4 regions of the Mesorhizobium sp. B2-4-6 genome follow, and region 3 is predicted to be linked to each of the others. Evidence: riboswitches for the same ligand, from Rfam matches in the RefSeq annotation. Region 3 holds a riboswitch; each other region holds the start of a gene.
The links. Region 3 has a riboswitch for cobalamin ahead of bluB (5,6-dimethylbenzimidazole synthase). Riboswitches for the same ligand answer to the same signal wherever they lie in the genome.

Region 1 (3,187 bases), on a different contig from region 3:
GTGCTCCCGCCGTCATGATCGAAAGGGCGGTCGCCAAAAAGAAAATGGCCGCCAGGGCAAGGAATCGTGGCGGCCGACGCATCGGATTTCAGGCGAAGCGGCGGGCAGGGCTGCGCTGGTCGCGCGCCGCGACCACGCGCTCGGCAACCGCGCCGAAGCCGAGCCCGACGACGGTCCATAGCACAAGCTGGATGCCGAGCGAGGCGACGCGGAACTGCCACAGCACCGTCGCCGAGAAGTTCTCCGGTACTTCGTTGATGTCGGGCAGGGCTGCCTTCACCAGCGCGAAGACCACGAGGAAGGCCAGCCCAGCCACGATCGAGGCGTTCCAGGCGCCGAGCCGGGTCCACAGCCGCTGCGCCAATCCAACCGCCGCCACCATCGCCGCGATCGAGACCACGATCATGATGAAGAACAGCTCGGTACGGTAGCCGATGGTCTCGGCATTGCCGACCGCGGGCGGATTCGCCGGATATTTGAGGCTGGGGACCACGATCACGGCCAGGAAGCCGAGCAGCGCGATGAGCGCCGAAGTGCCACGGGGGCCCAGCGAACCCAGACGGCCATAGGCATAGGCGAAGACCAGCGAGAACAGCCCGCCGAGGGCGGCGCCGTAGACCAGCACGCCGGTCGCGAGACCGATGCCGGCCTGCGTGACGCGGCTGACCATCTCGGGCTCCGGCGCCTCGCCGGTCGCCTGGGCCTGCTGTTCCTCGAAGGCGATCGCCTTGTCGACCTGCGGCTCGCCATAGACGCGGGCAAAGGCGAATGCCAGAATCCCCGCAACCAGCCCGACAAGCATGCCGCGCAGCAAAAGTTTTCCGACCATGTCGTTAACCCTCTAAGCAATTCCAGGAAAAGTGCGTAGCGGTTTTCCGTCCGGAATCGCGTTAGACCAGAATCGAAGCAAGTTCAGCGATGCTGAACCGCCTTAGTGGCAGGGGAAGCCGAGCAGGTGGCGGCCGTCATGCACGAATTCGTGCACATAGGTGCCGCGGATCAGCGACGTCGCGCCTTCTTCCGCCCCGACGAAATAGATCGCCAGCATCAACAGCAGGCCGGCGAAGATGGCCCAGGGCAGAAGCTCGCGAACCGGAATCGCAACCGGACCGTAGCTGGGGGCGAAGGTGGTGTCGGACATATTGACCTCCCGTGGGATACTGCGTCCCGTTGATCGAACAATGCTGCGGAATAAGGCCTGACTTTCGGCTGGTGCCGATCACAGTGGCGCGACCGTGCCGGACTCGCACCGGCTTCCAATCCCGTATAGCGCTAAAACACTTGTCAGCACTTCGTTCGCCTGTCAACGACATGTAATGGCCAACACGGCTTCGCGCGGCCGAAATTTCACTGGACCACGGAGTTTTGGGATGCTCGCCCGCCTTACGATGATCGCAAGCGGCGCGACGCAGTCCATGCGCAAGGGGCGCTTTCCGAGTGACGAGGGGCTGGAACTGCAAGCCATCGACCGCGCCGTTGCGCTGGCCGTTTCGCTGCGCCGCGCCGACCGCGTCTGGACGAGTCCGGCGCTTGCCGCGCGGCAGACGGCCGAGGCGCTCGGCCTCGAGGCGACGGTCGAGCCGCTGCTTGGTGAGCAGGACTTCGGGCGCTGGGCCGGCAAAGGCTTCGAGGAGGTGCAGGCAGAGGATCCGGAAGGCATGGCGGCCTGGTTCGCCGATGCGGACGCGGCGCCCCATGGCGGCGAATCGCTTGCCGCCGTCGCCCGGCGCGGCGCCGCGCTGATGGAGCGCCTCGCTTCCGAGAGCGGTCATACCATCGCGCTCACGCACGCCCTGCCGATCCGCGCGGCCATGGTGCATGTTCTGGGCGCGCCGCTTTCCTCGGTCTGGAAGATCGACATCGAGCCGCTGTCGCTCACCGAGTTCCGCGGCGACGGCCGCCGCTGGGTGCTGCATGCGAGCGGTGTCATCGTCTCTGGTTGAACCCTCTGGGCGTGAAAGATCCCGATGAACGCGGTCGGCCTATGAAGCTGCCGTTCCGCGTTTCAGTGATTGCTAACGGAACGGAAACGCCTCGCTGCTATGGTGCTGCCCGGTTGCGAGGAGAGCCTTGCCTGAGGAGCCCGTCGGATATGGCCAATTTTCCCGAGACCGAGCGCCGTCTTCATGCGCGCGAATTCGTGCTCAAGGAAGCCACGATCATCGCCGCCGGCGTTAGGATCGGCTGCTCGGTCAGAAATCAGCACGAGCAAGGTGCGGAATTGCGCATCGGCGCCGATGTGGAGATCCCAGACCGCTTCCTGCTCGAGGTCCCGGCCGACGATACGGCCTATCGCGCTTGGGTGCGGTGGCGGCGCAACGACCGCGTCGGCGTGGCGCTCTACAGCAACGCGCCGAAGGACTGATGCGCGGGCTCGCCGCTCAGCAATTTCTGATTTGATCCTGCCTAAGGCGACGTGCAACCTGGCATATCGGGAACGCAGCCGCCGCGAGCGCGTCCACTGCCGGACCAGCAGGGATTTGCGAATGAGCAGGACAGCCGTTTGGGTGGCGCTGCTCGCCATTTACCTGTTGCAGGCCGTGCTTCCCACCTCAACTCGCGCTCGATTTTAATGTGAGGATCAACTCCGCCCCTTCGCTTTCAGACTCCGCGCCGCTTGCTCGATCGCCGCGCGGTCGTTGCCCAGCCGGTCGAGCAGTTCCTGCGCCTCGTCGCCGGAAATGCCGGTGCGCATGGCAAGCGCCTCCACCGTGAGCACATCGGCGCTGTCGATCTCGCGCGTTTCGGGCAGAGCATCGTCCGCTGTCAGCGGCAGGGCCGCCTCGCGGTCGATCTCCAACTCGGCCTGTTGCCAGTGCCGTTCGTGATTGCCGAGGACGCCGCCCTCGCGTTGAAATATCTCATAGGCACGTTGCCTGATCTTCTCGGTCCGATCGTCGTCCATCGCCATTCCTCCTTGCGTGTCACAAGAACGCAGGACAGGGCGGAACGATCCGTGGCATCGCGAAGGTGATCGACCGGCGCTGTTCCAGGCGCGTCCGCTCAGGGCCCGTAGATGGCGGCCGGCTTGCCGAACATGCCGGGCTCCGGTTTCACGCCCAGCCCCGGCCGTTGCGGTACGGCGATGTGGCCTTGCTTGATGACGATCGGGTGCTTCGCGTCGAAATGGCCTTTGATGTATTCCTGCGCGATCCAGGCGCCTTCCATGCGGCGCGGCTCGACCGTG
Region 2 (3,187 bases), on a different contig from region 3:
TGCTGCAACGCGGCGAGGGTTAGCGCAGCGGTTTCGGTGACGCAAGTCAAACCTTGTTCAATTCGCGGCCCTGGACGCCTTATCGGAAGAAACTGGTCCGATCCGCTCCTGTTTGATTTCCTTCGCTTTTTACTCCACTTTTCTCTCCTGACATATCTCCCGCCATTTGCCTGCTAGCATCGTCGGAATCACCGGCTAAAAATGCGGCAAATGATCAGGGCAAGGACGCCTCGATGAAGGACAAGATTTCGCTGGCCATGGCGAGGCGCATTGCGCTCGGAGCGCAGGGATTCAAGGACCCTAGGCCCGGCGGCGTTCCGGATCGCCGCCACCTTGCGCGCGTGCTTTCACGAACCGGCCTGTTGCAGATCGATTCCGTCAGCGCCGTGGTGCGTGCTCATTATATGCCGCTCTATTCTCGCCTCGGCCCCTACCCGCTTGCGCTGCTCGACAACGCCGCGGTCAGCCGCAAGCGCGCGGTCTTTGAATATTGGGCGCATGAGGCGTCGTTCCTGCCTGTCGAAACCTACCCTTTGATGCGCTGGCGCATGCTGCGCGCCGAGCAGGGCGACGAGATGTATCTCGGCCTGGCGAAATGGGGCCGGGAGCGCAAGGCGATGATCGACGAGATTTATGCGCAGGTCGCCGAACGCGGCCCGATCGCCGCGTCCGACATCGAAGGCCACAAGGGCAATGGCGGCTGGTGGGGCTGGAGCGAGGCCAAGCACGCATTCGAATGGCTGTTCTGGGCCGGACGCATCACCACCGCCTACCGGCGCGGCTTCGAACGCTATTACGACCTGCCCGAGCGCGTTTTGCCGCAGGCTGTGCTCGACCTTCCCGTACCCTCGGTCGAGGACGCGCATCGCGAATTGCTGCGCATCTCGGCCCGCGCCCATGGCATCGCCACCTATGGCGACCTCCGCGACTATTTTCGTCTCGCGCCGGGCGATACGAAAGACCGCATCGAGGAACTGGTCGAAGCGGGCGAACTGCTGCCTGTGACGGTGGAGAGTTGGGACAAGACCGCCTATCTCCACAAGGACGCCCGCTTTCCGCGTCGGATAGAGGCACGCGCCCTGCTCGCCCCGTTCGATCCATTGGTTTTCGAACGCACGCGCACCGAAAAGCTGTTCAATTTCCGCTACCGTATCGAGATATACACGCCGGCCGAAAAGCGCCAATACGGCTACTACGTGCTGCCCTTCCTGCTTGGCGACCGCATCGTCGCCCGCGTCGATCTGAGGGCCGATCGGCCGGCAAGCGTGCTGCGCGTCCATGCCGCCTACGCCGAGACCGGCGCTCCCGCCGAAACGGCGGCCCAACTCTTCGACGAACTGCAGCAAATGCAGGGCTGGCTCGGCCTGGGAGCGATCGAAGTGACGCCGGCCGGCGACCTAGGACCGGCGCTGGCCGACATCGTGATGTCGTAGCCGTGCGTTGACAGGCACCCGGCCGTAAGCCTAAATCCGCCGCAGACGGTCTTCTCCCGGCAAAGGGAGGAGCCAAGAGGGAATGCGGTGCGGGCCAACACCCAAATCCGCGGCTGTCCCCGCAACTGTAAGCGACGAGCCCCGGCCGAAAACCACTGGGATGTTCCCGGGAAGGCGGCATTCAAGGCGACGACTCGCGAGCCAGGAGACCTGCCGTCTGAGACTTTAAGTATCCGAATGCCCGGCGGGTTTTCCGGGCAAGGAGCCTGGTTTTGGATCGCAACGGCAGTTTCCCGGCAAATAGTGCGGATATTTCGTCCGAGCCCGACGCGCTGGCCGGCGCGACCGTCATCGTGTGCTCCTCCTGCCGCGACGAAACCGGCTCGGACGCCCATCCGCGTGCCGGCGCGCTGCTCGCCGAGGACACGCGCCGGGCTGCCTCCGGCGAAAACATCAACATCCGCACGGTCGAATGCCTCGGCAATTGCAAGCGCCGGCTCAGCGCCGCGCTGCTGCGCGACGGCTGCTGGAGCTATGTCTTCGGCGATCTGAATGCCACCAGCGGCACCGACCTCGTTGCCGGTGCGAAACTCTTCGCCACCTCGACTGACGGCCTGATTCCCTGGCGCGGCCGGCCCGATTCTCTCAAGCGCGGCCTCGTTGCCCGCATCCCTCCCCTCGACATGCTGAAGGACCGACCATGAACGCTTCCGTTTCCCGCGTGCCCTGTACCGTCGTCACCGGCTTCCTCGGCGCCGGCAAGACGACGCTGATCCGCAACCTGCTGGAGAACGCCAAGGGCAAGCGGCTGGCGATCATCGTCAACGAGTTCGGCGATGTCGGCATCGACGGCGAGATCCTGAAAGGCTGCGGCGTCGACACCTGCCCGGAGGAAAACATCGTCGAGCTCGCCAATGGCTGCATCTGCTGCACCGTCGCCGACGATTTCGTGCCGGCGCTCGACCAGATCCTGTCGCTCAACCCCAAGGTCGATCACATCCTGATCGAGACCTCCGGCCTCGCTTTGCCGAAGCCGCTCGTCCAGGCTTTCCAGTGGCCGAGCGTGAAGAGCCGCGTGACGGTCGATGGGGTCATTGCCGTGGTCGACGGTCCGGCGCTGGCCGACGGCCGTGTCGCTTCCGACATGAATGCCCTGCAGGCGCAGCGCGCCGCGGACGTGACGCTCGACCATGACGATCCGGTCGAAGAGGTATTCGAGGACCAGATCGCCTGCGCCGACCTGATCATCCTGTCGAAGAGCGACCTGATGGATGCGGCCGGGTCGCAGCGTGCGAACGCCGTCATCGGCAAGCATGTCGCGCGCGCCGTGAAGGTCGTTCCGACCGCGCAGGGCAAGGTCGACCCGTCGGTAATGCTCGGCCTCGGGCTCGCCGTCGAGGACGACATCGAGAACCGCAAGACCCATCACGACGACGAGCTCGACCATGAGCACGACGATTTCGATTCCTTCGTCATCGACATCCCGTCGGTCGCCAATCCCGACGAGTTGGCCGAGCGCGTCGCCCTTGCCGCCGAGCAGGAAAACGTGCTGCGCGTCAAAGGCTTCGTCGAGGTTGGCGGCAAGCCGATGCGGCTTTTGCTCCAGGCCGTCGGCCCGCGCGTCAACCACTATTACGACCGCGCCTGGACGGCCGAGGACGACCGCCGCTCGCGGCTCGTCGTCATCGGCCTCAAGGGACTGAACCGCCCGGCGATCGAGCGTATCCTCGCCGGCTGAGGCCAACACCAAAAAG
Region 3 (3,187 bases):
GGGCGAGCGCATCCTCCCCGGCCATTCTCTGAAGGTGTGGGGAGTCGGGCATGTGGGACTTCAGCATCGGCAGGTCGGTGTCCATCATGATACGGACGTGGCCGTTCATCGTCTTTCGCATGATCGTCTATTTCGGCATCACGGTAGCCTACATCATGGCGACCGGCACGGGCGCCAGCGTCGGCTACGGCGTCGGTCACATCTCGACCGATCCGGACAGCCCGATGTCCTTCGCGCTCTGGGGCGGCGTGGTCGGCTTCGGCGTCGTCTCGATCGCCGTCTACTGGATCCGCGAATACATCCTCTATGTGCTGAAGGCGGGCCATATCGCCGTCATGGTGCATCTGATCGACGGCCACGATGTCCCTGACGGGCAGAACCAGATCGCCTATGCCAAGGAAGTGGTCACCCAGCGTTTCGCCGAGGCCAACATCCTTTTCGTCGTCGACCAGCTGGTCAAGGGCGCCATCCGCGCCATCACCGGCCTGATCGGCGGCATAGCCGCCTTCCTGCCGATCCCGGGCCTGAGCGGCCTGGTCGGCTTCATCAACACCATCATCCGTATCTCGCTGACCTATGTCGACGAGATCATCCTCGGCTACAACATCCGCATCAAATCGAGCACGCCTTTCGAGACGGCCAGGCAAGGCGTCGTCCTCTACGCCCAGAACGGCAAGCACATGGTCAAGAACGCCGTCTGGCTGGCGGCGATCATGTGGGGCGTGTCCTTCGTCATCTTCCTTTTGATGCTGGCACCCGCGGCCGCGATCCTCTGGGTCATGCCGGGCCAGCTTGCCGGCTGGGCTTTCGTGCTCGCCATCGTCTTTGCCTGGGCCTTCAAGGCGGCCTTCATCGAGCCCTTCGCCATTGCCTCGCTTATGCAGGTCTATTTCGAAGCCATCGAGGGCCAGGTGCCCAATCCCGAATGGGACCACCGGCTGGCCGAGGCCTCGTCCAAGTTCAGGGAACTGCGCGACAAGGCGCTGGGCTCCTTCGGCGGCGGCTCGCGCTGGGATACGCCCCGGGCCGCCTGATCAGGATTTCGAAGGACCGCCTAGCCTTGCGATCGCCGATTTGAGCGGCGCCTCGCCGGCGCCGCGAAAAGTCTCGCTCATCACCAGTTCGGGCAACGGCAGGCGCTTGCCCCAGCCATGCGCCTCGAGATCGGGCTTCGGCGCGAAGGCAGAGACGCGGCCGACGCAGAGATAGGCGATCGGCGTCACATGTTCCGGGATCGACAAGAGCTGCTTCAGCGCTTCCGTCTCGATGATGCTGACCCAGCCGACGCCGACACCCTCGGCCCGCGCCGCCAGCCAGAAATTCTGCACCGCGCAGACGGTGCTGTAGAGGTCCATCTCCGGATTGTGCCAGCGCCCGAGCGGCGAATCCTTCGACCGCTGCCGGTCGCAGGTGATGCACAGATTGAGCGCGCTTTCGCAGATGCCCTCGAGCTTAAGCTTGCGGTATAGCGCCTGCCGTTCCGCCTCGATCGCCGGCAGCTCCTGCTCGCGCGCGGCGAGGAACAGGTCGCGCACCTGCCGACGCCTGCCTGCATCGCGGATGACGATGAAGTTCCACGGCTGCATGTAGCCGACCGACGGCGCATGATGCGCGGCGGTGATCAGCCGCGCCAACACGCTGTCGTCGAGATCGTCGGGGATAAAATGGCTGCGCACGTCACGCCTGGTGAACATCGCCCGATAGACCGCGTCGCGCGCCAATTGGTCAAAGTCGTCGCCGCTCGCGGCGATCGCTGCTGCCGTCATCGCTTTTCCCCTTGCGACAAGCAATTTCCCGCCTGACCAAGCGGAAAACCATGTCTGCCGGGCCGGTCTTCTGGCTCGGGATCCTCCCGCATCCGGCGCCTTCCCGTCATCGACAGTGGCTTTGCCGGCGCGGTCCCCCTCACAGCGTTGGGCACGCCACGGAGTTCAACCGTGTTCCCGATTCTCCCGCGTCGCGGGCACCAGGCAGCGAAGAACCTTACCGCGAAGCTTGCGCCGCGCCAATGGCGCCAGCGACACGGGCTGGCGCAATTTTCCCCAGCCATTCGGCTTTCAAACATGGTCATCCGCGCCGCCGGTGCCTAGATTAGGCGCCATGGCCACCCGTCTCTACACGCACCCGATCTTTCTGGAACACCTCACGCCGCCCGGCCATCCCGAGCGGCCCGACCGCCTGCGCGCCATCGAACGCGTGCTCGACGACGAGGCTTTTTCGGCGCTCGACCGCGTCAAGGCGCCCGAAGGCGACGAGAAAACGATTCTCTATGCGCATCCCGAGGATTTCGTCGAGCGTGTCCGCGCCGCGATCCCTGAGAGCGGGATCGTGTCGATCGACGCCGATACCAGCGCCAGCCCGAAAAGCTGGCAGGCCGTGGTGACGGCGATCGGCGGCGCCAACGCGGCGGTCGACGATGTTTTCGAGGGCCGCGCGGCAAACGTCTTCGTCGCCGCCCGCCCGCCGGGTCACCACGCCGAAAAGACCACCGCGATGGGCTTCTGCCTGTTCAACACGGCCGCGATCGCCGCCCGCTACGCGCAGAAGAAGCATCAGGCCGAGCGCGTCGCCATCGTCGACTGGGACGTCCACCACGGCAATGGTACCCAGGACATTTTCTGGGACGACCCGTCGGTTCTCTATTGCTCGACGCACCAGATGCCGCTTTATCCCGGTACCGGAGCGAAAAGCGAAACCGGCGCCGGCAACATCGTCAACGCGCCGCTCGCGCCGCAGACCGGCAGCGACCTGTTCCGCGACGCCTTCCTGTCGCGTGTGCTGCCCTCGATCGATGCGTTCGCGCCGGACTTGATCATCATTTCAGCCGGCTTCGACGCGCACCATCGCGACCCGCTGGCGGAGATCAACCTGACCGAGGATGATTTCGACTGGGCGACCGGGCAATTGATGGAACGCGCCGGCCGCCACAGCTCCAACAGGCTCGTCAGCTTGCTGGAAGGCGGCTACGATCTGCAGGGACTGGCATTTTCAGTCGCCGCCCATGTCGGGCGGCTGATGAAGGGATAGGGTATGGCATTGGAAGACAATGAGGACGTCAAGGCGATGAGCTTCGAACAGGCGCTCGACGCGCTGGAGAAGATCGTCGATGATCTTGAGCGTGGCGACGTCCCGCTCGACCAGTCGATCAAGATCTATGAGCGCGGCGAAGCGCTGAAGGCGCATTGCG
Region 4 (3,187 bases), on a different contig from region 3:
ATGGACCAATGACATACTGGGCGCGGCCCGCCGCATCTATCAAGCAGTGGGTTTCAAGCTGGTCGACGAGGAACGCCACCATTCGTTCGGCAAGGACCTTGTCGGGCAGACGTGGGATCTGGAACTTTAGCTCTTTGCCTTCTCCCACAAGGTGAAGGGAAGGCGCTCACCCCTTCACCGGCAACCAGATCTCCAACCCGCCATTGCCGGTGCGCGCGTCGAATTCGGGTCCATAGCGCTCGAATTCCGGCGCGTCGGCGATTTCGTGGCCGGATGGCGGCAGCCAGCTGTTCCAGATCGTGTTGATGGTCCGGCGGATGGCCGAGATGTGCTCGCGATGCGAGAACACCGCGTATTTCCGCGCCGGCACCCGCACGCGATAGAAATCCTTCGGCAGATCGGAGAAATCCGTCACCTTGACCCCGACGACATAGTCGAAATTGCCGGCATCGTCGCCATTCGTGCACACGCCGTAGAAGACGCCAGGCACTTCGCCTGGAACGTTGCCGATATAGGGTGCGAAGCGCTGCCATTGCATTGGAATGCCGGCGCTGGTCTCGCAGCTGTAGCGCTCGCCGAGACCGGCGATGAGGAAGGGGCGGCTGGTCTCGAAGCGCGGCGGCTCGAGAGTGGTGAGAAGCGAACTGTCCATCAGAATGGGCTCCACGAGGTCGAGGTTTTGGGTCGAGCCTTGCGCGCGCACCAATTCCGGCGTGGTGCCGAACGCCTCGCGAAAGGCCCGCGTGAAAGCCTCATGCGAGCCGTAGCCGGCATCGAGCGCGACCGAAAGAATATCGGGCGCGCCGCCGGCCAGCTTGCGCGCCGCTTCGCTCAAGCGGCGCGCTCGCATATAACCCATGACCGATCGTCCCGTGGCGGCGCCGAAGGCGCGCGTCACATGGAAGCGCGACACGCCGCTGCTTGCCGCTATTTCGTCGAGGCTGATCGCGTCCGGCAGATGGCTTTCGACAAACCACAGCGCTTTCTCGGTCGGGTTCATGGTTCCTCGCATCTGGCGGGGCGACACTAGTCCCCGCACCGGCGGCCAGTTTGATCGAAATTGCGCTTCGAGCGAAGTCGAATGACGTTGACAAGCCAAGGCAGCGTATTCTATCTGGTAATGTTATTACATATCAAAACGAAGCAGGCGACTTGCGGCACCGACACGAGGATCCCGCCATGTCTTTCGCGCGATGGGCGGACAGAAGCCGTTGCGACTCGCGCGCGGACAACCTACGATGGTTGCGTCATGGTCCTCGAGCCGCAAGGCGAGGGGTGAAAAGGGAACACGGTGAGATCCGGTCTGGATTGAACCCGTGGCTGCCCCCGCAACTGTGAGCGGCGAGTTCCATCCGAAACGCCACTGGCCGGCAAGGCTGGGAAGGCGGATGGCGCAACGACCCGCGAGCCAGGAGACCTGCCATCGACATGAGTTGACCGGACGGGGTGTGCCGGGAGGAGACGCGGGCGCCGGTCTTGTCGGCCGGCTCGTCCAGCATCCTTCCGTCGCCATTTTGGAAAGTGACGGAAATGTTGGACGCCTCGAGAACAATTCCAGGAAAAGTGTGTAGCGGTTTTCCGTCTGGAATTGCGTCAAAACAAAGAGATAGAGCGGTTCGCCGTTTCCGTGAAACGGTGAAACGCTCGAGCCATCGCATCATCGTCTGTTCTCTGTGTCGCGATACCGTGACCGCGTTGAGGTCCGGCGAGGGTTTGTGCGCCGACCTGCGTTCCATGCTTTCCTTGCAGCCGGCGCCTTCCTTTGCCGTCGAGACCATCGACTGCATGGCGGGTTGCGCGCGGCCGCTCACCGTGGCCTTCAAGGCGCAAGGCAAAGCCACCTATCTCTTCGGTTCCATCGACAGGGGCACCGACGCCGGCGCGCTGGTGGAATTTGCCAGGCTCTATGCCTCGCTGCCCGACGGCTGGTGCAATTCCGGCCAGCGCCCGGCAAGGCTCGCCGGCAAGATACTGGCGCGCATCCCCGCCGCGGGTAAGGCCAGGGAGCAAGGCCGGTGAGCGCGCCCCTGCTTGAAGCCCGCGATCTGGGCGCCACGGCAAACGGCCGGACGCTGGTCGAGGATGTCAGCCTGTCGCTGGCGGCGGGTGAGCGCCTCGCCATCATCGGCCCGAACGGCGCCGGCAAGACGACTCTGCTGCGCATGTTGTGCGGGGCGTTGTCGCCGAGCCACGGCGAGGTTCGCCTGGCCGGGCGCCGGCTGGACAGGATCACCGCCGCCGAGCGGGCGCTCCGCATCGCCGTCGTCGGCCAGACGGACCAGCCGGATCCACGGCTGGCGCTCATCGACTATGTCGAGCTTGGCCGCGTCCCGCATGCCGGCCTGAGGCGCCGGCACGACGACCGCGACATCGTCGTCGAAGCACTGCGCCGGACCGGGCTCTTGCCACTGCTCGCGCGCAGCATCGGCTCGCTCTCCGGCGGCGAGCGCCAGCGCGCGCAGCTCGCCCGTGCCATCGCGCAAGAGCCGAAGATCCTGTTCCTCGACGAGCCGACCAACCACCTTGATCCGCGCGCCCGCGCAGAACTGCTCGAACTGGTGGCCGAATTCAGCATGACCGTGGTCGCCGTGCTGCACGATCTCGCCTTGGTGGCGCCCTTCGCCACCAACGTCGCGGTGATGAGCAACGCCCGGCTGCACGCGCTGGCGCCGCCCCGCGAGGCGCTGGCGCAGCCGCATATCCGCGAGGTTTTCGGCATCGACGTGCTGCGCCTGCGGCACCCGACCGAGGACCGCGAGCTCACCGTCTTCGAACTGCCCACGCGCGCTTCCTCGTCATCCTGAGCCTGCCCAACCCAAACAAGGAGCACCACCCCGTGAAACGCCTCGCTTTGTCGTTTGCCTTCTCGCTTCTCGCCTCGGCCGCCTTCGCCTTCCCGGTCACCGTCGACAGCTGCGGCAAGCCGCTCACCTTCGATGCACCGCCAAAACGCGCCGTCATCCAGGACCTCAACATGGCCGAGATGGCCTTCGCGCTGAAGCTGCAGCCGTCGATCGTCGGGCTTACCGGCATCACCGGCTGGTACAAGGTCGGCCCCGAGTTCAAGGCGGAGCAGGGCTCCATCCCGGAGCTGGCGCCAAAATATCCGACGCTGGAGAACCTCGTCGCCGTGCAGCCGGATTTCTTCTTCGCCGGCTGGTACTACGGCATGAAACCGGGCGGCGAG

Region 1: another riboswitch for cobalamin. It lies ahead of FJ957_RS12085 (CbtB domain-containing protein); the one in region 3 lies ahead of bluB (5,6-dimethylbenzimidazole synthase).
Region 2: another riboswitch for cobalamin. It lies ahead of FJ957_RS05385 (DUF1636 family protein); the one in region 3 lies ahead of bluB (5,6-dimethylbenzimidazole synthase).
Region 4: another riboswitch for cobalamin. It lies ahead of FJ957_RS26690 (DUF1636 family protein); the one in region 3 lies ahead of bluB (5,6-dimethylbenzimidazole synthase).

The regions. Positions count from the first base shown of each region.
Region 1 is NZ_VFVI01000003.1:407,947-411,133, forward strand. Features, by position in the region: gene FJ957_RS12075 (hypothetical protein) at 1-37, opposite strand, end outside; gene FJ957_RS12080 (CbtA family protein) at 89-829, opposite strand; gene FJ957_RS12085 (CbtB domain-containing protein) at 932-1,141, opposite strand; adenosylcobalamin (AdoCbl) riboswitch at 1,142-1,285, opposite strand; gene FJ957_RS12090 (histidine phosphatase family protein) at 1,371-1,943, shown strand; gene FJ957_RS12095 (PilZ domain-containing protein) at 2,093-2,365, shown strand; gene FJ957_RS12100 (DUF2934 domain-containing protein) at 2,582-2,905, opposite strand; gene FJ957_RS12105 (mandelate racemase/muconate lactonizing enzyme family protein) at 3,004-3,187, opposite strand, start outside.
Region 2 is NZ_VFVI01000001.1:1,127,510-1,130,696, reverse strand. Features, by position in the region: gene FJ957_RS05390 (winged helix-turn-helix domain-containing protein) at 234-1,433, shown strand; cobalamin riboswitch at 1,463-1,666, shown strand; gene FJ957_RS05385 (DUF1636 family protein) at 1,706-2,137, shown strand; gene cobW (cobalamin biosynthesis protein CobW) at 2,134-3,171, shown strand.
Region 3 is NZ_VFVI01000011.1:123,203-126,389, forward strand. Features, by position in the region: gene FJ957_RS24255 (hypothetical protein) at 51-1,034, shown strand; gene bluB (5,6-dimethylbenzimidazole synthase) at 1,035-1,766, opposite strand; cobalamin riboswitch at 1,809-1,986, opposite strand; gene FJ957_RS24265 (histone deacetylase family protein) at 2,101-3,027, shown strand; gene FJ957_RS24270 (exodeoxyribonuclease VII small subunit) at 3,031-3,187, shown strand, end outside.
Region 4 is NZ_VFVI01000014.1:38,798-41,984, reverse strand. Features, by position in the region: gene FJ957_RS26700 (bifunctional helix-turn-helix transcriptional regulator/GNAT family N-acetyltransferase) at 1-130, shown strand, start outside; gene FJ957_RS26695 (AraC family transcriptional regulator) at 167-1,000, opposite strand; cobalamin riboswitch at 1,234-1,440, shown strand; gene FJ957_RS26690 (DUF1636 family protein) at 1,531-2,019, shown strand; gene FJ957_RS26685 (ABC transporter ATP-binding protein) at 2,016-2,804, shown strand; gene FJ957_RS26680 (ABC transporter substrate-binding protein) at 2,837-3,187, shown strand, end outside.